Regions from separate parts of the Acidiphilium cryptum JF-5 genome, predicted to be linked through region 4. Evidence: predicted binding sites of a transcription regulator. Region 4 holds the regulator's gene; each other region holds the start of a gene.
What was found. Region 4 encodes LexA, which represses DNA repair genes until DNA is damaged. Its sites were predicted from a motif close to TGTTCTANNTANGTTC; they were not measured.
Positions count from the first base shown of each region.

Region 1 (5,195 bases), on a different replicon from region 4:
GCAGTGCATCGTTGGGCCGGCGTCGCAAGGTCAGCGCCAGATAGGCGCGATCGCCGAATGACTGGGCCAGGCGGCGGAGATTGCGCACGCAGGCGTCATCGGCCTCCCCAGGCACGAGCACCCCGATCAGACCCTCGGCATAGGCCACCAGATCGGACCAATCGAGACGGCATTGGGCCTTGCCGCCCCGTTGCTTACCCAAAGACAGCAGGCGGGACAGCCGGGCATAGGCCGGGCGGTCAGTCGGATAGACCAGCAGCGCCGTGCCATCGGTCAGGTCGAGCCGGCAGCCGACGATCAGACGCATGTCGTTCGCCTTGGCCGCGACATGGGCGCGCACGATCCCGGCGAGGGTATTGCGATCGGTAATGGCCAATGCTTCGAGGCCGAGATGGGCCGCTTGGGCGAATAACTCGTCGCAGGAGCTGGCACCACGCAGAAAACTGAAATGCGAGGTGCAGTGCAGCTCGACATAGGCGGTATCGGTGCTCATCCGAATATCCCGTGCAGGAACCAGCGATGCGAGCCGGTGGCGTTATCCTCGCCATCCCCCGCCCGGAACACCCAGAATCGCTCGCCGGCGTCATCCTCGATCCGGAAATAATCCCGCACTGCGATCAACTCGGCGTCGCGTTTCCACCATTCGCCAAATACCCGCTCAGGTCCGTCCGCGCGTTTGACGCGCCGGCGGATGCCGCGCCACGTGAAGTTGACCGGCGGATGGTCGGGAAGCAATGCAACGGTCTCGATCGGTTCGGGGTTTGGCAGCAGGCGCGTCGGCCGGGGCCAATGATCCGGCCAGTTCATTTTGGTCGGCGGCGCGGTCGCCGCGATCCGGCTCAAGGATCGTTCAGGCACATCGCTCGCCACCGGCGCAAACCGATACAGCCGGTCGCCGCCGACCCGATTGGCGATGGTATCGATCAGATCCGAGATGTCGGTCTCCGGTTCATCCGCGAGCAGCGATGTCAACTGCTTCGGCCCGAACGGTTCGGACCGTGCGGCGCAGAGCGCCATGATCTCGATACCAAAGCCGGGATCGATCGTCTCGATTTTGTCGCATAGCAGTCGGGTCAAGCGTTTGGCGTTTCGCGCCGGCAAAGCGGTGCCGACGCGGATCGCCTCGGAGTGCGCATCGACCCGATGAAACACAAGATCGAGTTGTCGCGCGCCGAGCCCTTTGGCCTCAAGCATGGTGCAAAGTTCGGTGACCAGAATCCCGGTATAGCGGGCGATGGTCTCCGCGGCACCGATCGGTTCGGCGAAATTTTGTCGCACCTCAATCAGATCCGGTGACCGCGCCGCTTCAATCGCCTCGGCCAAAGTGCCCAACGCCTGATCCAGCCTGCGGTGCAGTTGCGGACCGAACCGCAGGGCGAGCGGTGCGCGCGGTTGATCGGCCAGATCGCCGATCCGTTCAAACCCCAGCCGGCGCAAACCGGTGATCATCTCCGTCGGCAAGCGCAAGGCGGCAATTGGTAGTGTGAGCAGGATGTCGCGCGACTGGTCTGCCAGCGCGACGAACACCGGGTTCGCGAGAAACCGCGCCAGCGCATGCGCCGCCCCCCAGCTATCCGCCATCGCAGCGCGAGCGGTCACTCCGGCAGCGGCCAAGCGGGCGATCATGTCCCGCAGCATCTGTGCCTCGCCACCCCGCAGGTGGGCCGCCCCAGTCGCATCGATGACCAGCCCGTCCGGCGGATCGGCCGCAACAATCGGCGCGTAGCGGTGCAGCGCCCATAGCGCCAGGCGCTCGAGCCCTGCCACATCCGCCAGCGGTTCCGCGTCCCTGATCGTCAAGCCGGGAATCAGGGCCTGCGCCTGGGCCACCGCCATGCCGATCCGCAGGCCAAGATCTTGCGCCACACCATTGGCTGCGAAAACGATCCGTCGATTGCCGTCCCGATCGGCGAGGATCAGTGGTGTCTCAGGTGACGGTGGTGCGGTATCCACGAGCCCCGACACCGGCTGCCCAGGCCGCTGAGCCGAGGCGCGCCGGTCCCGATTGTATCGATCGATCGGCCAGTTCGGCAGAAACAGCGAGACGACCCTGGGCATCGCATGCCTCCACTTCAAAATCGGCACTCTCGCCGGCCCGGCACCGGATCAACTCGACATGCCAGCGCGCCCGCCCGATCCCCGGCACCGGTAGCGGCGCCGAGGGCAGGACGCTCACCCGCCATCGCGTGGTTGCGGCGGTCGGTTGCCCGAAATCACTGGCATCGGCCTGGCGTCGCCAGCGTCGCAGCGCGATCCCCGGTGTGCCGGAACTTTCCGCAGCCAATTGCAATCGCCGTGAATGGGTCATCGAAAGCCGGCCAAGCTCAGCGACCACGCCGCCCAGCCCACCATGGCGCAAACCCTCCTCGAAACAGGTCAGCACCGATGTTTCATCGCCTGCCTCGACATAGATCACCCGGTCGGCCGACAGACCGGCCTGGGCGATGGCGGGTGCGAACAGATCCGGGCGCGTCAGGCACCACAACACCGGTCCTCTGGTCCTCGCCATGATTCCGGCTGCAAACAACGCTGCCGCCGCGCCATCGATCGCCCCGTTGCCGCCGCCCGCGACCTCATGCAGTGCCCCCGAGGCTAGCCCGCCACCGGGCAGCCGCGCGTCGAGTTCATCCACCCCGAACGGCAGAATAGCCGCCGTGCGCTTCTTGCCGGCTTCGATCCGCCGGATTTTCTCTCGTAACGCATTCATGGCGGGCGTCGGTTGCACTTCCTGGATCAGCCTTTCAGGGAGATGATTATGTTCGCTATTTGTTCTTATCGTTCGCTGAGAGTCAACCCAGGAAAACGGGCGCCAGCGCTATGATGCAGGATGCCGGGCGGGAGCGCCCCGAGTCATACAATGAGATCGCGCGTGCATCTCGCTGACAATGAACCGTTCAATGGCCGCGCGCCTGTACTGAGCCGACCTATCAAATTTTTTGTGAGACCAACGGTGTGCGCCCGCCCATGCTCCTTGGGCAATCCGGTCTACGGGTTAACAGTTGCGAACAAAACAGGAAAATCGGATAGTCGGTTCCAACACGGTGAAGGGACCGAAAGTGACCACCGCGACCTATCTGGACAAACTCAACGTCGAGCAACGAAGCGCGGTCGTCCACGGCATCGATTCCGCCACGACAACGCATATCGGCGCGCCGCTGCTGGTGATCGCCGGGGCAGGATCCGGCAAGACCAGCACGCTGGCTCATCGGGTAGCCCATCTGATCGTCAACGGCGTCGATCCTCGCCGCATCCTGTTGATGAGTTTCTCACGCCGAGCCGCTGCCGAGATGATCCGCCGCGCTGAACGCATCTCGGTTCAGGCTATGGGCGGGAAGACAGGGGCAATGACCGATGCTCTAACCTGGGCGGGCACCTTCCACGGCATCGGGGCTCGGCTGCTGCGGGACTATGCCGAACAGATCGGATTGGATCCGGCATTCACGATCCATGACCGGGAAGATTCCGCCGATCTGATGAACCTTGTCCGGCACGAACTGGGTTTCTCGACGACTGAACGACGGTTCCCGACCAAAAGCACATGCCTTTCGATCTATTCCCGCTGCGTGAACACCGAATTGTCCCTCGATGATATTCTGCCCACGACTTTTCCATGGTGTTCGTCATGGGAGGCCGAACTGCAACATCTGTTCGGTGCTTACGTCGAAGCGAAACAGCGGCAGAACGTGCTCGATTACGATGACCTGTTGCTCTACTGGGCGCAGATGGTCAGCGAACCAGCTTTAGCCGAAGATATCGGCGGGCGTTTCGATCACGTCCTGGTCGACGAGTATCAGGACACCAACAGGCTGCAATCTTCCATTCTGCTCGCGCTGAAACCCGGCGGTCGCGGTCTGACTGTGGTAGGCGACGACGCACAATCGATCTACGCGTTCCGTGGTGCCACCGTGCGCAACATTCTCGATTTTCCTGGAGCGTTCAGCCCGGCGGCTGATATCATCACGCTGGAACAGAATTACCGGTCCACCACCGCGATCCTTGCCGCGGCAAACGGGGTTATCGGCCTTGCCAAGGAGAGGTTCACGAAAAACCTTTGGAGCAATCGCACGACTGAAACGCTACCGCAGCTTGTCCATGTCCGCGACGACGCCGACCAGGCACGGTTCATCGTCGAGCGCGTGCTCGAGAACCGCGAGGCCGGCATGACGCTCAAACAGCAGGCCGTTCTGTTCCGCACATCGCATCACAGCGGCGCCCTCGAGGTCGAACTGACCCGGCGAAACATCCCCTTCGTCAAATTCGGTGGACTGAAATTTCTGGATTCCGCGCATATCAAGGATGTCATCGCCGTCCTGCGCTGGGCCGAGAACCCGCGCGACCGCGTCGCGGGCTTCCGGGTGATGCAATTACTGCCTGGTGTGGGTCCGACCTCAGCCGCAAAAGTGATGGATCACATGCAAGGCGCCGCCGATCCGATCGGTGCCCTCGGCGATGCGCCGACACCGCCGCGTGCCCGCAGCGATTGGACGCATTTTATCGAAACCATCCGGACTCTGCGGTCACGCTCCGCCATCTGGCCCGGCGAACTTGAGTTGATCCGCCGCTGGTACGAGCCGCATCTGGACCGCATGCACGACGATGCTAGCGTCCGGCTCGCCGACCTGATCCAACTCGAGCAGATCGCCAGTGGCTATCCTTCACGTGAACGCTTCCTGACCGAACTGACGCTCGATCCACCGGACGCCACCAGCGATCAGGCCGGGGTACCGCTCCTCGACGAGGACTACCTCAATCTCTCGACTATCCATTCCGCCAAGGGCCAGGAATTCCAGTCGGTCTTCGTCCTGAACGTCGTGGACGGCTGCATGCCCTCCGATCTGGGCACCGGGCAATCGCAAGAAATCGAGGAGGAACGCCGCCTGCTCTACGTCGCGATGACGCGGGCCAAGGATGATCTTCACCTGATGATCCCGCAGCGGTTCTTCGTGCATGGTCAGGCCGCCTATGGTGATCGGCACGTCTACGCCGCGCGCACACGGTTCATACCGAATGCCATCGTCCATCTGTTCGACATGACGAACTGGCCGCCTGCAGTCGCTGGCCCCACCAACGCCAAATCAATCGGCCCGGTGCCACGCATTGATCTCAGCGCGCGGATACGCGGCATGTGGCGCTCGGGCGCGCAAAATGTGTAACCTCTCCAGTGTCACGAAAGGGCAGCAGGCAATCCGCGAATT
Region 1 covers NC_009468.1:2,798-7,992, forward strand. Annotated here, with positions in the region: gene ACRY_RS00850 (error-prone DNA polymerase) at 1-493, opposite strand, end outside; gene ACRY_RS00855 (Y-family DNA polymerase) at 490-1,953, opposite strand; gene ACRY_RS18435 (ImuA family protein) at 1,928-2,707, opposite strand; gene ACRY_RS00865 (ATP-dependent helicase) at 3,057-5,153, shown strand; gene ACRY_RS18440 (SOS response-associated peptidase) at 5,146-5,195, shown strand, end outside.
Region 1: ACRY_RS18435 (ImuA family protein) is a predicted target of LexA. The motif match lies at 2,757-2,772, and genes of this name have one in related genera.

Region 2 (5,195 bases), 900 kb from region 4:
TCCGTCCTTAAGATCCTGCCCCTCGCGGGCCTGCTCGCGCTCGCGGGGTGCGGGTTCCGCCCGCTTTATGGCGGCGGCCAGGCGGGAACCGCCGTCGTCTCGCAGCTCGACGAGATCGATGTCGGCCTGCTGCCGGACCGGCAGGGGCAGTTGCTGCGCCAGGCGCTCGAAGCCGAGTTGCAGCGCGCCGGCGCGCCGTCCTTCTATCGCTACCATCTCGCGGTCGACTATGGCTGGAACGTGCAGATCGTGGGCGTGCAGCCGGACAGCTCGAACACCCGAAACCGCTACATCGCCACCGCGCAATGGACGCTGACGCCCGAGGGCGACCGGAGCCGGATCATCGCCCGCGGCTCGACGCAGGCGATGGATGCGATCGACAACATCGACAACCAGAACTTCGCGGGCACCCTGGATCAGGGCGTGCTGCGCCATCGCTTCGCGAAGCGGCTCGCCCGGCAGATCACGCAGCAGCTCGCGGTCTATTTCCGCAATCACCCCGACCGGGGGTAAGCCGGTGAAGATCGACGCCCGCCACGTCGAGACATTCCTCGCCGATCCGGGCCGCGCGCGGTTCGTTCTTGTCTACGGACCCGACACCTCGCTGGTTGCCGAACGGGCGCGCCGGCTGGCGAAGCTGGTCGCGGGATCGCTCGACGATCCGTTCCGGCTCACCGAACTCGATGCCGACACCGCCGAGCGCCTGCCCGAGGAAGCCGGGGCGCAGGCCTTCGGCGGCGGCCGCCGGGTGGTGCTGCTGCGCGATGCCGGCGACCGGCAGGTGGCACCCGTCGAGGCCGCGCTGGAGGGGAAGGGCGATGCCCTCATCGTCGCCATCGGCGGTGATCTGCCGGGGCGGTCGAAACTCCGCGCCCTGGCGGAAAAGCACGCGGAGGCGGCGGCCATCGCCTGCTACCTGCCGGATGGCGCGGCCCGCGGCCCGGCGCTCGAGGCGGCGCTGCGGGCGGCCGGCGTGGGCATCGGCCGCGAGGCGCTCGCCCTCGCCGCGAGCCGGCTCGGCGGCGAGACGGGGGCGCTGCGCGACGCGGCGGAACGGCTCGCCCTCTATGCCGGGCCGAACGGCGCGGTGGATATCGAGGCGGTCGAGGCGGTGCTCGATGATCAGGGCTCGGCCTCGATGCAGGATGCGATCGATGCTGCCCTGGCCGGCGACGTGAAGGCGGCGGACCACGCGATCGGGCTGGCGCTGGAGGAAGGCGCCGCGCCGGTCGCGGTGATCCGCGTGCTGCTCGGCGAACTCGCCGGGTTGCGGCTGATGGCCGACGCGGTCGCCGGCGGCGCGAGCCCGCGCGATGCCGTTGCGGCGCGCCGGCCGCCGGTGTTCTTCAAGCGCCAGCCGGTCGTGATGAAGGCGGTGGCGCGCTGGCGGGAGCCGGCGATCATGGCGGCGATCGAACGGGGCCTGCGCGCCGAGGCGGACTGCAAGCGCACCGGGGCGGTGCCCGAGGCGATCGTGCGGCAGATGCTGCTGGGGCTCGCGCAGCGCGCCGCCCGCGCCTGAGGTTCAGGCGCCGTAGCCGCCGCCCGGCGTTTCGATACGATCGCGTCGCCGGCCGCGAGTTCGGCCTGGTCGCGAGCATCGGCACCGCAGCCCCACGCCGGCGATCTCGGTCTCGGAGGAACGGGCATAGGCGCCGTCGCAGAGCGCGACATCGGTCGAGGTTCCGCCCATGTCGTAGCCGACGATGCCGGTGAAGGTGCCACCGCGATCGATCCAGAACTGCCACGGCCCGCCCATGAACCCGCCTCTTGACGTTGCGCGCGCCTGTCCATCATGCGTCCGCCGGGCGCGCATCTGCCTCCACCCCCTTTCCAGCATGCGCGGACGGGGCCATATCGTCGCGGGGACATTTCGGGAACATGGCTATGGCAGGGTCGGGCTACATCACCGTGCGCGGCGCGCGTGAGCACAATCTGAAGAACATCGACGTCCGCATCCCGCGCGACCAGCTCACCGTGATCACCGGGCTGTCCGGCTCCGGCAAGTCCTCGCTCGCCTTCGACACGATCTATGCCGAGGGGCAGCGCCGCTATGTCGAGAGCCTGTCCGCCTATGCGCGGCAGTTCCTCGAACTGATGGGCAAGCCGGATGTGGACAGTATCGAGGGCCTCTCGCCGGCGATCTCGATCGAGCAGAAGACGACCTCGCGCAACCCGCGCTCCACGGTTGGCACCGTCACCGAAATCCACGACTACATGCGCCTGCTCTGGGCCCGCGCCGGAGTGCCCTATTCGCCGGCGACCGGCCTGCCGATCGAGGCGCAGACGGTGAGCCAGATGGTCGACCGGGTGATGGCGATGGCGCCCGGCACCCGGCTGCTGCTGCTCGCCCCGGTGGTGCGCGACCGCAAGGGCGAATACCGCAAGGAACTCGCCGAATTGCAGCGCCGCGGCTTCACCCGCGTGAAGGTGGACGGCAAGCTCTACGAGATTGCCGAGGTGCCGGCGCTCAACAAGAAGATCAAGCACGAGATCGAGGCGGTGGTGGACCGCATCGTCGTGCGCGAGGGCGCGGAACAGCGGCTTGCCGATTCCTTCGAAACCGCGCTCGCCCTCTCGGATGGCATCGCCTATGCCGAGAATGCCGACACAGGGGAGCGCACGGTGTTTTCCGCCCGCTTCGCCTGCCCGGTCTCCGGCTTCACGATCGAGGAGATCGAGCCGCGCCTGTTCAGCTTCAACTCGCCGCACGGCGCCTGCCCCGAATGCGCCGGGCTCGGCACCGAGACCGTGTTCGACCCCGCGCTGATCGTGCCCGACGAGCGCCGCTCGCTCGCCGACCAGGCCATCGCCCCCTGGGCCAACGCGCAGTCGCCCTATTACGACCAGACGCTGGCCTGCCTCGCGAAGCATTTCCGGGTGAAGCTGACCACGCCCTGGGAAGACCTGCCCGAGACGGTTCGCGAGGCGATCCTGTTCGGCGCCGGCAAGACGGAGATCGACTTTTCCTACAAGGACGGCGTGCGCGCCTATACCGTCACCCGCCCGTTCGAGGGGGTGGTGCGCAATCTCGAACGCCGGATGCGCGAGACCGACAGCGTGTGGGTGCGCGAGGAACTGGCGCGCTACCAGGCCGAGCAGCCCTGCCGGCGCTGCCAGGGCGCGCGCCTGCGCGACGAGGCGCTGGCCGTCCGGGTTGCCGGGAAAAACATCGCCGAGGCCTCGGATCTTTCGATCCGCGAGGCGCGCGACTGGTTCGCCACCGTGCTCGACACGCTGACCCCGCAGCGCCAGGACATCGCCCGCCGCATCCTCCGCGAGATCAACGAGCGGCTGCAATTCCTCGTCGATGTCGGGCTCGACTATCTCTCGCTCGCCCGCAGCTCGGCCACGCTGTCGGGCGGGGAAAGCCAGCGCATCCGCCTCGCCAGCCAGATCGGCTCCGGCCTGACGGGCGTGCTCTACGTTCTCGACGAACCCTCGATCGGCCTGCATCAACGTGATAACGAACGGTTATTGGGCACGCTGCGCCGGCTGCGCGATCTCGGCAACACGGTGCTGGTCGTCGAGCATGACGAGGATGCGATCCGCAGCGCCGACCACGTGATCGATATCGGCCCGCGCGCCGGCGTGCATGGCGGCGAGCTGGTCGCCGAGGGCACCGTCGCGGACATCGCCGCCAATCCGCGCTCGCTCACCGGCGACTATCTCTCCGGGCGACGTTCCATTGCGGTTCCGGAACGGCGAAGGCCGGTCGATCCCGCGCGGATGCTGAAACTCGTCGGCGCCCGCGGCAACAATCTCAAGACCGTCACCGGCGAATTCCCCCTCGGCGTGTTCACCGCCATCACCGGCGTCTCCGGCGGCGGCAAGTCCACCCTGGTGATCGACACGCTCTACAAGGCGGTCTCCCGCCGGCTGATGGGCTCGGGGCAGGTGCCCGCGCCGTTCGAGCGGCTCGACGGGCTCGACCTGCTCGACAAGATCATCGAGATCGACCAGTCGCCGATCGGCCGCACCCCGCGCTCCAACCCCGCGACCTATACCGACCTGTTCGCCCCGATCCGCGACTGGTTCGCCGAACTGCCGGAAAGCCGCGCGCGCGGCTACAAGTCCGGCCGCTTCTCCTTCAACGTCAAGGGCGGGCGCTGCGAGGCCTGCCAGGGCGACGGGGTGCTGAAGATCGAGATGCACTTCCTGCCCGACGTCTTCGTCACCTGCGACACCTGCAAGGGAAAACGTTACAACCGCGAAACGCTGGAAATCCGCTTCCGGGAGAAATCCATCGCCGATGTGCTGGACATGAATGTCGACGAGGCGATGGGCTATTTCTCCGCCCAACCCCGCATCCGCGACCGGCTCGAACTGCTCGGCAAGGTCGGGCTCGGCTATATCAAGCTCGGCCAGGCGGCCACGACCCTTTCCGGCGGCGAGGCGCAGCGGATCAAGCTCGCCAAGGAACTCGCCCGCCGCGCCACCGGCCGCACGCTCTACATCCTCGACGAGCCGACAACCGGCCTGCATTTCGAGGATGTCAGGAAATTGCTGGAGGTTCTCCATGCGCTGGTGGATGCCGGCAATACCGTGATCGTGATCGAGCACAATCTGGAAGTGATCAAGACCGCCGACTGGATCATCGATCTCGGCCCCGAGGGCGGGGATGGCGGCGGCGAGATCGTCGCTGCCGGCACGCCGGAAGAGGTCGTGACGAACGAGCGGTCTCATACCGCGAGCTTCCTCGCGCCCCTGTTGCCGAAGCCGGCGGCGCGGAGCGCCGGGCGGCGTCGCAAGGTGGCGTGATGCTGCCGGCCTGGAAGCGGGCGCTGCTCCGCTTCCCGCCGCTCGCCCGCATCGCCGCGCGGGAGGGCGCGCTGCACAACCGGGTCGCCGCCCTCGAAGCCGAGCTCGCCGCCCTGCGGCGGCCGCCGGCGCCGCCATTCCCGATCGTCCACGCGATCGAGCATTTCTGGTGCGACCGCTGCGGCGTGTTTGTCTGCGGCTGGATCCATGCCCATGCAGTGAAGGTGCGCGCGGTCGCGCTGCGCGTCGGCGACCGCCGCACCGATCCGGTGCCGCCGGCGCCGCGCCCGGACGTGCAGTCGCATTATCCCGAGATCGGAGACAGCGGCTTCAGCCTCTACCTCGAGGCTCCGCCTTTCCAGCCCGCCAGCCTCGAGATCGCGACCGATGCAGGCGACGTCTCGATCCCGCTCGAAGCGCCGCCGCTGTCGCCG
Region 2 covers NC_009484.1:2,247,064-2,252,258, reverse strand. Annotated here, with positions in the region: gene leuS (leucine--tRNA ligase) at 1-11, shown strand, start outside; gene lptE (LPS assembly lipoprotein LptE) at 1-513, shown strand, start outside; gene holA (DNA polymerase III subunit delta) at 518-1,522, shown strand; gene ACRY_RS12725 (hydantoinase/oxoprolinase family protein) at 1,526-1,759, opposite strand; gene uvrA (excinuclease ABC subunit UvrA) at 1,888-4,761, shown strand; gene ACRY_RS12715 (class I SAM-dependent methyltransferase) at 4,761-5,195, shown strand, end outside.
Region 2: uvrA (excinuclease ABC subunit UvrA) is a predicted target of LexA. The motif match lies at 1,867-1,882, and genes of this name have one in related genera.

Region 3 (5,195 bases), 1.4 Mb from region 4:
CGGGGGCGGGCGGGACGGGATTTCGGCGCGCGCGGCCGGGGCGGCGGCGCACCGGCGGCGAGGATGGCGAAGCGGGCGGCGGCGCGGCGCAGGCGGGTCCAGAGGAGGAGCAAAAGGGCGCGCGTGTCAGGCGCCAGATTTCGCGCCGCCCCGCGCACGGCGACGGCCTGGCAGAAACCGTCGATGATGGCGCGGAAGCGGGCGGCGAGGTCCATGAACGGAACAGGAACACGGACGGGCGGGGGTGGGCAAGGATTTTTGCGGCGGTGGGGGTGACCCAAGCCAGACGCACGCCCTGACTTCAACAGAGCTCAATAGCCGTCATTGCTGACCGTCGCGCATTTCTGTCGCAAGAGATCGTATCAAGCGACAAAAATATGCGACATGAGAACGTCATATACCTGCAAAGAAGGACGATTGTCGTATAATTTACAAGTTATGCGGCAGCCAGTAACCGTATATGGGGGGGGGGAGAAGTCGTCGAGATCGGCCATAGCTTAGCGGGTACCAAGTGTCATATTTTGATCAGCACAAATCACCCGTCTTTGGCGCGGGCTGACTAAAAGGATGCCATAGATTGACAGTTGAATTCGGCCAATATCCCAGCTAACATAGTGTTTTGAATAAGGGGCCATACAAAATGTTTATTGTCGGGGAAACTGGAAAAGTGGGTGGCAAGCCGACCTTCGGCAACATGACCCAGGATCAAGCTGTAGCCTGGCTGATCGCTAAGGATGGCCGCGGCAACAACATCAGGAACAACATGAAAACCTGCGTATCGGGCGTGATGTCAGACATGGGCGGACCGGGCGGAGGCAACGTCCGGTACTCCTTTGACGGTCAACCGATGCGTCATGTCTCAATGGGCGCAGGGGCTGGCTCGGGAGTGACATTATTCTACATCGCACGACCTGGTAACGTCGCGAAGATCATCGGCATTGGGTACCACATCGGCGCCCAGACCTATGAACTTCAATGGAAGGACAGTAGTTGGAACACTGTCGGCAAAGCGAATAAGATTTCGCTGGACTGAAGTTCATTGGGTTTTGGCGTAGCAGAATGATCGGACGGAGAGGTGGCGGCGTTTTGGGCGGAACAGTGTGGTGATTTTGTCGTGGGTAGCGAGGAATTTCTGGGCATGACCCAGAGATTTGCGACGTCGCCAATTTTGATCGGCATGATGAAGGAAGAATTGAGTTAGATTGCGGCAACGATGGCCGATGGCCGATGGCCGAGAGGCGGGCGATTGTCGTGGAAAGTCTGGAGCCGGGTGCTGTTGGAGCGGTGTCATGGTCCTGTTAACAGCAACCGTAACTCTTTGTTTTTTCACGATGAGCACCGCGCCGTGGCGTAGGCCCGCTGCTAGAGGATGTCTTGTATTTGTCGCGCAACTTAGGATTTGTGCGACACTCCAAGCTTTGGCTATGGGTCTGCCTTACCAGCCAGCTCGTTCCTAAGCAGACAGGCAGCTATCCCCCGATCTTGCTCGGGCGGTCTGCTTCCGCAATGTCGGCTTCCCCGGGCGTGGCCAACAAAGCGGAGTGCCCCGGATGGGCGCACAGCCGCCGCGCAGTCGGTCCGTTCTGTACGGCGGCTTTCCTCGCCCCCCCCCCCCATAGCCGTCATACCGATGGGGTCAATCGAAGAAGAGACGGCGGCGCTGGGGCGCCGCCGGGGCAGGAGCAAATCAGTCGGCGGCTTCGGTTTCGGTTTCGTCGGTGATCATGGCGGCTTCGACGAGGTTGGCCTGGGCGCGGATGCGTTGTTCGATGGAGGCGGCGACGTCGGGGTTGTCGCGGAGGAACTGTTTCGCGTTCTCGCGGCCCTGGCCGATGCGCTGGCTGTCGCAGGAGAACCAGGCGCCGGATTTCTCGACGATGCCGGCCTTTACCCCGAGATCGAGCAGTTCGCCGACCTTGGAGATGCCCTCGCCGTACATGATGTCGAACTCGACCTGGCGGAAGGGCGGGGCGAGCTTGTTCTTGACCACCTTCACGCGGGTCTGGTTGCCGGTGACTTCCTCGCGGTCCTTGATCGAGCCGATGCGGCGGATGTCCATGCGGATGGAGGCGTAGAATTTCAGCGCGTTGCCGCCGGTGGTGGTTTCGGGGTTGCCGAACATGACGCCGATCTTGAGGCGGATCTGGTTGAGGAAGATCACCAGGGTTTTCGAGCGCGAGATCGAGCCGGTGAGCTTGCGCAGCGCCTGGCTCATCAGGCGGGCGTGCAGGCCGACATGGCTGTCGCCCATCTCGCCCTCGAGCTCGGCGCGGGGGACGAGGGCGGCGACGGAGTCGACCACGAGGACGTCGATCGCGCCGGAGCGGACCAGGGTGTCGGCGATTTCGAGCGCCTGTTCGCCGGTGTCGGGCTGGGAGATCAGCAGGTTGTCGACATCGACGCCGAGCTTGCGGGCGTAGATCGGGTCGAGCGCGTGCTCGGCGTCGACGAAGGCGCAGGTGCCGCCGCGCTTCTGCGCCTCGGCCACGGCGTGCAGGGCGAGGGTGGTCTTGCCCGAGGATTCGGGGCCGTAGATCTCGATCACGCGGCCGCGGGGCAGGCCGCCGATGCCGAGGGCGAGGTCGAGCCCGAGCGAGCCGGTGGAAATGACGTCGATCGCCTCGGATTCGCTGCGCGAGCCCATGCGCATGATCGAGCCCTTGCCGAAGGCGCGCTCGATCTGGGCCAGGGCGGCGTCGAGTGCCTTGTTCTTTTCCATCGGTAACTCCTGAAGCGTGTTGGGCGGGCCGGCGTGATGCAACCGGAGCGCGAAATTAGTCTAGCGGGCGCCGGGTTGCCCGTCGAGGATGAGTTTTGCATGAAGAGAACATATCGGCAACACGTTTGGTAAGAATTTATTAACCATTTGTTCTCGTCATGTTCTCGTCTGGTCGGTGGTGAAGCGCCAGACGGTGCTGGAGCGGAAGGCCTCGCCGGGGTCGAGCCTGGTGGAGGGAAAGGCGGGGCGGTTCGGCGAATCGGGGAAATGCTGGGTTTCGAGGGCGATTCCGTCGCCGGGGCCGTAGGGCGGCAGGTCGAGCTTGCCGGCGGCGTAGACCTGCACGGCGGGCTCGGTGGTCTCGACGGCGAGGACGCGGCCGGAGGCGGGGTCGCGCAGGAGGGCGGCGGGGCCGATGACGCCCTCGGGCTTGTCGAGCACGAAGCAGTGGTCGAGGCCGGCGCGGGCGGGGCCGATTCGCTGCTGGCAGGTGAGGTCGAGCCAGGTGCCGGCGACGGGGGCGATGGCGCCGGTCGGGATGTTCGCCGCATCGGGCGGGAGGTAGCGCGCGGCGGCGACGGCGATTTCGTGGTCGAGCGCCGTGCCGCCGCCGGCGAGGTTGAAATAGGCGTGGTTGGTCAGGTTGAGCACCGTGGCGCGGCCGGCGACGCGGGCGGCATAGTCGAGGCGGAGCGTGTTGTCCGGCGTCAGCGTGTAGGTGACGTAGACGGTGAGGTCGCCGGGGAAGCCGTTCTCGCCGTCCGGACTGTGCAGGCGGAGGGTGAGGGCGCTGCCGGTGGCGGCGACGATGTCCCACACGCGGTGGCTGAAATTGGGCGCGGGGCCGTCGGCCGGGCCGCCATGCAGGGTGTTGGCGCCCTCGTTGGCCGGCAGGGTGTGGCGGACGCCGTCGAGGGTGAAGGCGGCGCCGGCGATGCGGTTGGCGTAGCGGCCGACGAGCGCGCCGAAATAGGGGCTTTTCGTCTCGTAGTCGGCGAGGGTGGGGCAGCTCAGCACAACATTGGCGAGGCGGCCGCGGCGGTCGGGGGCGAGGAGTTCGTCGACGATGCCGCCATAGTCGAGCAGGCTGACCGACATGCCGGCCGCGTTCGCGAGGGTGATCCGCCGCACCTTCGCGCCGGCGCGCGTGGTGCCGTAGGGGGCGATGACGGGTTCGGGCATGGGCGGTCGGTCCTTCAGGCGTTTGGGCAGGCGTCCGGGATGACGGCGGCGCGGGCGAGGAGATCGGCGTCGCCGCCGGTGGCGCCGGCGGCGCCGAAGGCCAGCGCGGGGTGGACGATGCGCGCGGCGATGAAGCGCTCGGCGACGGCGGCGGGGGCGTGGCGGAGCAGCAGCGCGGCCGAGAGGGCGAGGGCGAGATGCTCGACGAGGCGGCGGGCGACGGGCTCGGCCGATTCGGGGCGTTCGAGCATCGCCTCGACGCCGGCGATCAGCGCATCGAGCGCGGTGTCCGCGCCGCGGGCGGGGGCGAGTTCGGCGGCGAGGGCGGCGGCGGCCTCGGGCGTGCGGGTCAGCGCGCGCAGCACGTCGAGGCAGATGACGTTGCCCGCCCCTTCCCAGACGCCGTTCAGCGGGGCCTCGCGGTAGAGCCGGGCGATCGGGTGTTCCTCGACGAAGCCGTTGCCGCCGTGGCATTCCAGCGCCTCGGCGAGCAGGGCGGGGGCGCGCTTGCAGGTCCAGTATTTCGCGACCGGGACGATGATCCGGGCGAGGGCGGCTTCGGCCGGGTTATGGGCGGCGGCATCGGTCGCGGCGGCGGCGCGCAGGGCGAGCCAGAGCGCCGCCTCGGCCTCCAGCGCCATGTCGGCGAGGACGGCGCGCATCAGCGGCTGGTCGATCAGGGCGCGCTGGAAGGCGCGGCGATGGGCGGCGTGGTGCAGGGCGAGGGAGGTGGCCTGGCGCATCAGCGCGGCGGCGCCGAGCGCGCATTCGAGGCGGGTGAGATGCGCCATCTCGATGATGGTGGCGATGCCGCGGCCCTCGGCGCCGACCATGACCGCCTCCAGCCCGTCGAACTCGACCTCGGAGGAGGCGTTGGAGCGGTTGCCGAGCTTGTCCTTCAGGCGCTGTATGCGCACCGCGTTGCGGCTGCCGTCGTCGCGCCAGCCCTGGGCGAGGAAGCAGGAGATCGTCTCGCCGGTGCGGGCGAGGGTGAGGAAGAGGTCGCTGGTGGGGACCGAGAAGAACCATTTGTGGCCGGTCAGGCGCCACGAATCGCCCGCGTGGGTCGCGGTGGTGCGGGTCTGGCGCAGATCCGAGCCGCCCTGTTTCTCGGTCATTGCCATCGCCACGCCGAGGGCGGATTTCTCGGCCGGCGGCAGCGGGCGCGGGTCGTAGCCGGGCGCGAGAATCCGGTCGCGGAAGCGGGCGAGCAGGTCGGGCGCGTGGGCGAGGGCGGCGGTGGCGGCGAAGGTCATCGCCGCGGGGCAGCAGACGCCGGGCTCGCCCTGGCCCC
Region 3 covers NC_009484.1:1,145,418-1,150,612, reverse strand. Annotated here, with positions in the region: gene ACRY_RS07635 (hypothetical protein) at 1-215, opposite strand, end outside; gene ACRY_RS07630 (hypothetical protein) at 668-1,033, shown strand; gene recA (recombinase RecA) at 1,688-2,719, opposite strand; gene ACRY_RS07620 (aldose epimerase family protein) at 2,876-3,901, opposite strand; gene ACRY_RS07615 (acyl-CoA dehydrogenase family protein) at 3,916-5,195, opposite strand, start outside.
Region 3: recA (recombinase RecA) is a predicted target of LexA. The motif match lies at 2,826-2,841, and genes of this name have one in related genera.

Region 4 (5,195 bases):
GCCGCAACCCACGCCTCCTGAGCCGCGACGATGGCGAGTTCGTCCGTTCCGAGGGCGGCGGTGATGCGGAGCAGTTCCGTCGTTGCTGCCGCAGCGGCGGTCAGGGCCGCGTCAAGCCGACGCGACGGCAGGTAATGGGCCATGAACAGGGCGGCGAAGGCATCGCCCGCGCCGGAGAACCGCCCGGCGAGGCGGGGCACGGAGATCTGCCGGCGCCCATCCGGGTCGATGGCGAGGATGTCGAGCATGCCGGGCGCCGTATCCGCGCCGGCGAAACCGGTCAGGACGACCAGCCTCGTGCCAAGCGCCTCCATGGCGGCGAAGGCGCTGGACCGGTCCGTGGGGGTGGTGCCGGCAAGAATGCCGAGCTCGAAGGCGTTCGGCAGCGCGATATCGGCGCGCGGCACCAGGGTTTCGCGGATCGCGGCGATCAGCGGCGGCGGCACGTAGGCGCGCCCGTCATCGCCGATGACCGGATCGCAGACATAGAGCGCCGCCGGATTCGCCGCCCGCGCCCGGCTGACGGCCTCGCCCACCACGGGAACCGCGGCCGCGGCGCCGAGATATCCGGACAGCACCGCCTCGCACCGCGCGAAGGCGCCGCGCGCGGCGAGCCCATCCAGCAGGGCGGCAAGCCGCGCCGGCTTCACCGGGCCACCCTCGGCGCCGCCATGGCCGGGATGATGCGACAGCAGGACCGTCGGCAGCGGCCAGACCTCGTGGCCATGCCGCGCCAGGATGAAGGCCGCGCCGGCATTGCCGACCGCGCCGTTGAGCACCTGTGACTGGATCGAGAGAATCGCCATGGCCCGGTTTGGCGGCAGGGCGCGCGGCCTGGCAAGGGCCGGCGGTTGCATGCCCGCCTTCCCTGCGCCATCTCACCGGGCAAACGTCTTCATTCATTGTCGAAAGGTCTTGCCGTGGCGCGCATTCCCAAGCTTTTTCAGCCGGTCAGCTTCCGCAGCGTCGAGGCGCGCAACCGCATCGTTGTCTCGCCGATGTGCCAGTACAGCGCGATCGACGGCCTCGGGCAGGACTGGCACATCCAGAATCTCGGCGCCAAGGCGATGGGCGGCGCCGGCATCGTCTTCACCGAGGCGACGCATGTCTCGCCCGCGGCGCGGATCACCGCCCATTGCCTCGGCCTCTGGAATGACGGGCACGAGGCTTTCATGAAGCGCCTCGTCGCGCTGATCGAATACGGCGGCGCGGTGCCGGCGATCCAGATCGCCCATGCCGGCCGCAAGGCAAGCCAGACCCAGCCCTGGAAGGGCGACGGGTTCGTGGCGCCCGATGCGGCGGATGGCTGGCTGCCGGTGGCGCCGAGTCCGCTGCCCTTCGCGCCTGATCGCCCCGCTCCGCACGAACTCACCGCCGGCGAGATCGCCGCCATCGTGGGCGATTTCGCCGCGACCACGGCCCGCGCCCGCCGCGCCGGGTTCCGCATCGTCGAGCTTCACGCGGCGCATGGCTATCTGCTGCACCAGTTCCTCTCGCCGGTCAGCAACCATCGCACCGACGCCTATGGCGGCGATCTCGCCAACCGCGCGCGGATCGTGATGGAGGCGATCGACGCGATGCGGGCGGAATGGCCGGACGACCTGCCCTTCTTCGTGCGCCTGTCCTGCACCGACTGGATCGAGGGCGGTTTCGACGCCGACCAGGCGGTGACGCTGTGCCGCTGGCTCGCCGCCCGCGGCGATGTCGACCTGATCGACAGTTCGACCGGCGGAATTTCGCCGCAGCAGAGGATTCCCTCGATCCACCCCGGCTACCAGGTGCCGTTCGCCGAGCGCATCCGCCGCGAGGCCGGGATCGCGACCGGCGCGGTCGGCATGATCCGCGAGCCCGAGCTTGCGGCCGAGATCGTCGCCAACGAGCGGGCGGATCTCGTCTTCCTCGCCCGTGCCCTGCTGGCCGACCCGGCATGGCCGATCCGCGCGGCGCAGCATTTCGGCCTGCCGGTTGATCTCGTGCCGCAATATCAGCGGGCTCTCGTCTGACCTTCGGCCGGGTCGCGCCAGCGTCACGAAGGTCTTGACGCGGCGCGAATCGGCCCTTTAAGAACAGATGTTAGCGTTTTGTTCCCAAAAGCGTCCTGTCGGCCCCGGCCATTGCGGCGCATTCGGGGCAAGAAGCCGGAGAATGCCCGATGCTCACCCGCAAGCAACACGAACTGCTGGTCTATATCGATCAGCATCTGCGCCGGACGGGCTGCTCCCCGAGTTTCGAGGAGATGAAGGAGGCGCTCGACCTCAAGTCGAAATCGGGCATTCACCGGCTGATCGGCGCGCTGGAGGAACGCGGGTTCCTGCGCCGGCACAAACACCGCGCGCGGGCGCTGGAAGTGCTGCGCCTGCCCTCGGATGCCGCGGCGGACCGGCCGGATACGGGCTTCGCGCCCAATGTGATCCGGGGCGATTTCACCGCCCGCCTGCAGGGCGCGCGCGCGGCCGATCCGGCGGCGGCCATCACCCTGCCGCTCTACGGGCGGATCGCCGCCGGCCAGCCGATCGAGGCGCTGCGCGAGCACCAGGCCGAAATCGAGATTCCCGCCTCGCTCGTGGGTCCGGGCGAGCACTACGCGCTCGAGGTGGCCGGCGATTCGATGGTTGATGCCGGGATCCTCGATGGCGACACCGCCATCATCCGCCGGGGCGAGACCGCCGAGACGGGGCAGATCGTCGTGGCGCTGATCGACGATGTCGAGGTGACGCTCAAGCGGCTGCGCCGGCGCGGCAACTCGACGGCGCTGGAGCCGGCCAACCCGCGCTACGAGATCCGCATCTTCCCGGCCGAGCGGGTGAAGGTCCAGGGGCGGCTGGTCGCGCTGTTCCGGCGCTACTGAGCCGGCTCCACCCCCCCTTTGACCCGCCGGCCAACCGGGCCGATATTGCGCGCATGAGCGTGTGGGGGAAGATCATCGGCGGCGTCGCGGGGTTCGCCGTCGGCGGGCCGTTCGGCGCCGTGGCCGGCGCAGCGCTGGGCCATGCCGCCGATACCGGCGATCTCGGCTCGCTCGGCGCCCGGCTCGGCCGCGCCCTGCCGCTCGACTCCGCCCGCTTTGCCGCCCTGCTCGGCCGGCGCGAACAGGTGTTCGCCATCGGCGCCACCGTTCTCGCCGCCAAGCTCGCGAAATGCGACGGGCCGGTGGTCCGCGCCGAGATCGACGCGTTCAAACGGCAGTTCCGCATCGAGGATGCGGCGATCCCGACGATCGGGCACCTGTTCGACCAGGCGCGCGAGGATGCGTCCGGCTTCGAGCCCTATGCGCGCCAGCTCGGCGAGAGCTTCGCCGACAACCGCCTTGCCCTCGAGCAAGTGCTCGGCGCTCTGTTCGCCATCGCCCGGGCGGACGGGCCGGTGAACGCGCGCGAAGCCGACATGCTGGCGCGGATCGGCGCGCTGTTCGGCCTGGGCGAGGCGGCCCGCGCCCGGGCGGCGAACCCTTCGGGCGGCAATCTCGGTGAGGATCCGTATCAGGTGCTGGGCATCGCCCGCACATCCAGCACCGAGGCGATCCGCGCCCACTGGAAGGCCCTGATGCGCGAGAACCATCCGGACCAGCTTGCCGCGCGCGGCGTGCCGGCGGAGTTCATCGCCCGCGCGACCGAACGCGTCGCCCGGATCAACGCCGCCTGGGACGCCATCAAGCGCGAGCGCGGCGCGTGATCTCGCCCAACCGGGACGCGCGGCCGGCGGGAATGCCGGTCGATCACCTGGTGCTCCACTATACCGGCATGCGCAGCGCGGCGGCCGCGATCGAACGGCTCTGCGACCCGGCGGCGAAGGTTTCGGCGCACTATGTCGTCGACGAGGCGGGCGGCCTTCACGCGCTGGTCCCCGAGCGGGACCGCGCCTGGCATGCCGGGATCAGCTTCTGGCGCGGCGCGCGCGGGCTGAACGACCGGTCGATCGGCATCGAGATCGTCAATCCCGGCCATGAATGGGGTTATGTCCCGTTCCCGCCGCAACAGGTCGCGGCGGTCATCGAGCTTTGCCTTGGCATTCTCGGCCGCCATCCGATCCCGCCGCGGAACGTGGTCGGCCATTCGGACATCGCGCCGGACCGCAAGCAGGACCCTGGCGAGCTGTTTCCCTGGCCGCAACTCGCCGCCGCGGGGATCGGCCTGTGGTCGGCGGCGGCGGGTGCCGCGGGCGACGATCTCGCCGCCGATCTCGCCGCGATCGGCTATGACGTGGCGCTCGACCGCGCCGCGGTCGTGGCCGCGTTCCAGCGGCGGTTCCGGCCCGAACGGGTCGATGGTGTGGCGGATGCCGGCACGCGCGCCCGCGCCGCGGCGATCCGCGCCCTGTTCGGCGCCCATTGACCGGGCGCCGGCGATCGCCCAAGAAGCGCGGGCCAGACGGTTGGACGGCCGCCGTGCCGCTCGCGGCGCGGAGGAAAGTCCGGGCTCCATGGAATGACGGTGCCGGCTAACGGCCGGCGGGGGCGACCCCAGGGAAAGTGCCACAGAAAACATACCGCCGGTACGCCTCGGCCTGCCGGCAAGGGTGAAAAGGTGCGGTAAGAGCGCACCGCGCCGCCGGCAACGGGGGCGGCAGGGAAAACCCCACCGGGAGCAAGACCGAATAGGGGCGACCGGCGGCATGAGCGATCATGGCCGCGGAGGGATTCCGCCTCGTCGCCCGGGTTGGTCGCGCGAGGCACGCAGCGATGCGTGTCCCAGATGAATGGCCGTCCAGCATCCGCGAGGGTGTGGACAGAACCCGGCTTACAGACCGTCTGGCATTTTTGCCCCCGCGCGCCGCCCGGCCATGCCCGCGCGTGATTAGGCAATCGGGGCCGGCTCTGCTATGAGTGAGGTCAGATTTCCCGCCCAATGGAGTGCTTGACCGGCATGACCAGCACCGCCGATTCGACCGCCGTACCCGCTTCCGAAGACCCGGCCGCCGCGCCCGATGGCGTCTATGACGCCGCCTCGATCAGCGTGCTGCGCGGCCTCGATGCGGTGCGCAAGCGGCCCGGCATGTATATCGGCGACACCGATGACGGATCCGGCCTGCACCACATGGGCTTCGAGATCATCGACAACGCGGTGGACGAGGCGCAGGCCGGCTTTGCCGACCGGGTCGATGTCGTGCTCAACGGCGACGGCTCGATGACGGTGACCGACAATGGCCGCGGCATCCCGACCGACATTCATCCCGAAGAGGGGATTTCGGCGGCCGAG
Region 4 covers NC_009484.1:3,146,933-3,152,127, forward strand. Annotated here, with positions in the region: gene pdxY (pyridoxal kinase) at 1-857, opposite strand, end outside; gene ACRY_RS16920 (NADH:flavin oxidoreductase/NADH oxidase) at 921-2,003, shown strand; gene lexA (transcriptional repressor LexA) at 2,153-2,848, shown strand; gene ACRY_RS16930 (TerB family tellurite resistance protein) at 2,902-3,672, shown strand; gene ACRY_RS16935 (N-acetylmuramoyl-L-alanine amidase) at 3,669-4,331, shown strand; RNA gene rnpB (RNase P RNA component class A) at 4,364-4,755, shown strand; gene gyrB (DNA topoisomerase (ATP-hydrolyzing) subunit B) at 4,863-5,195, shown strand, end outside.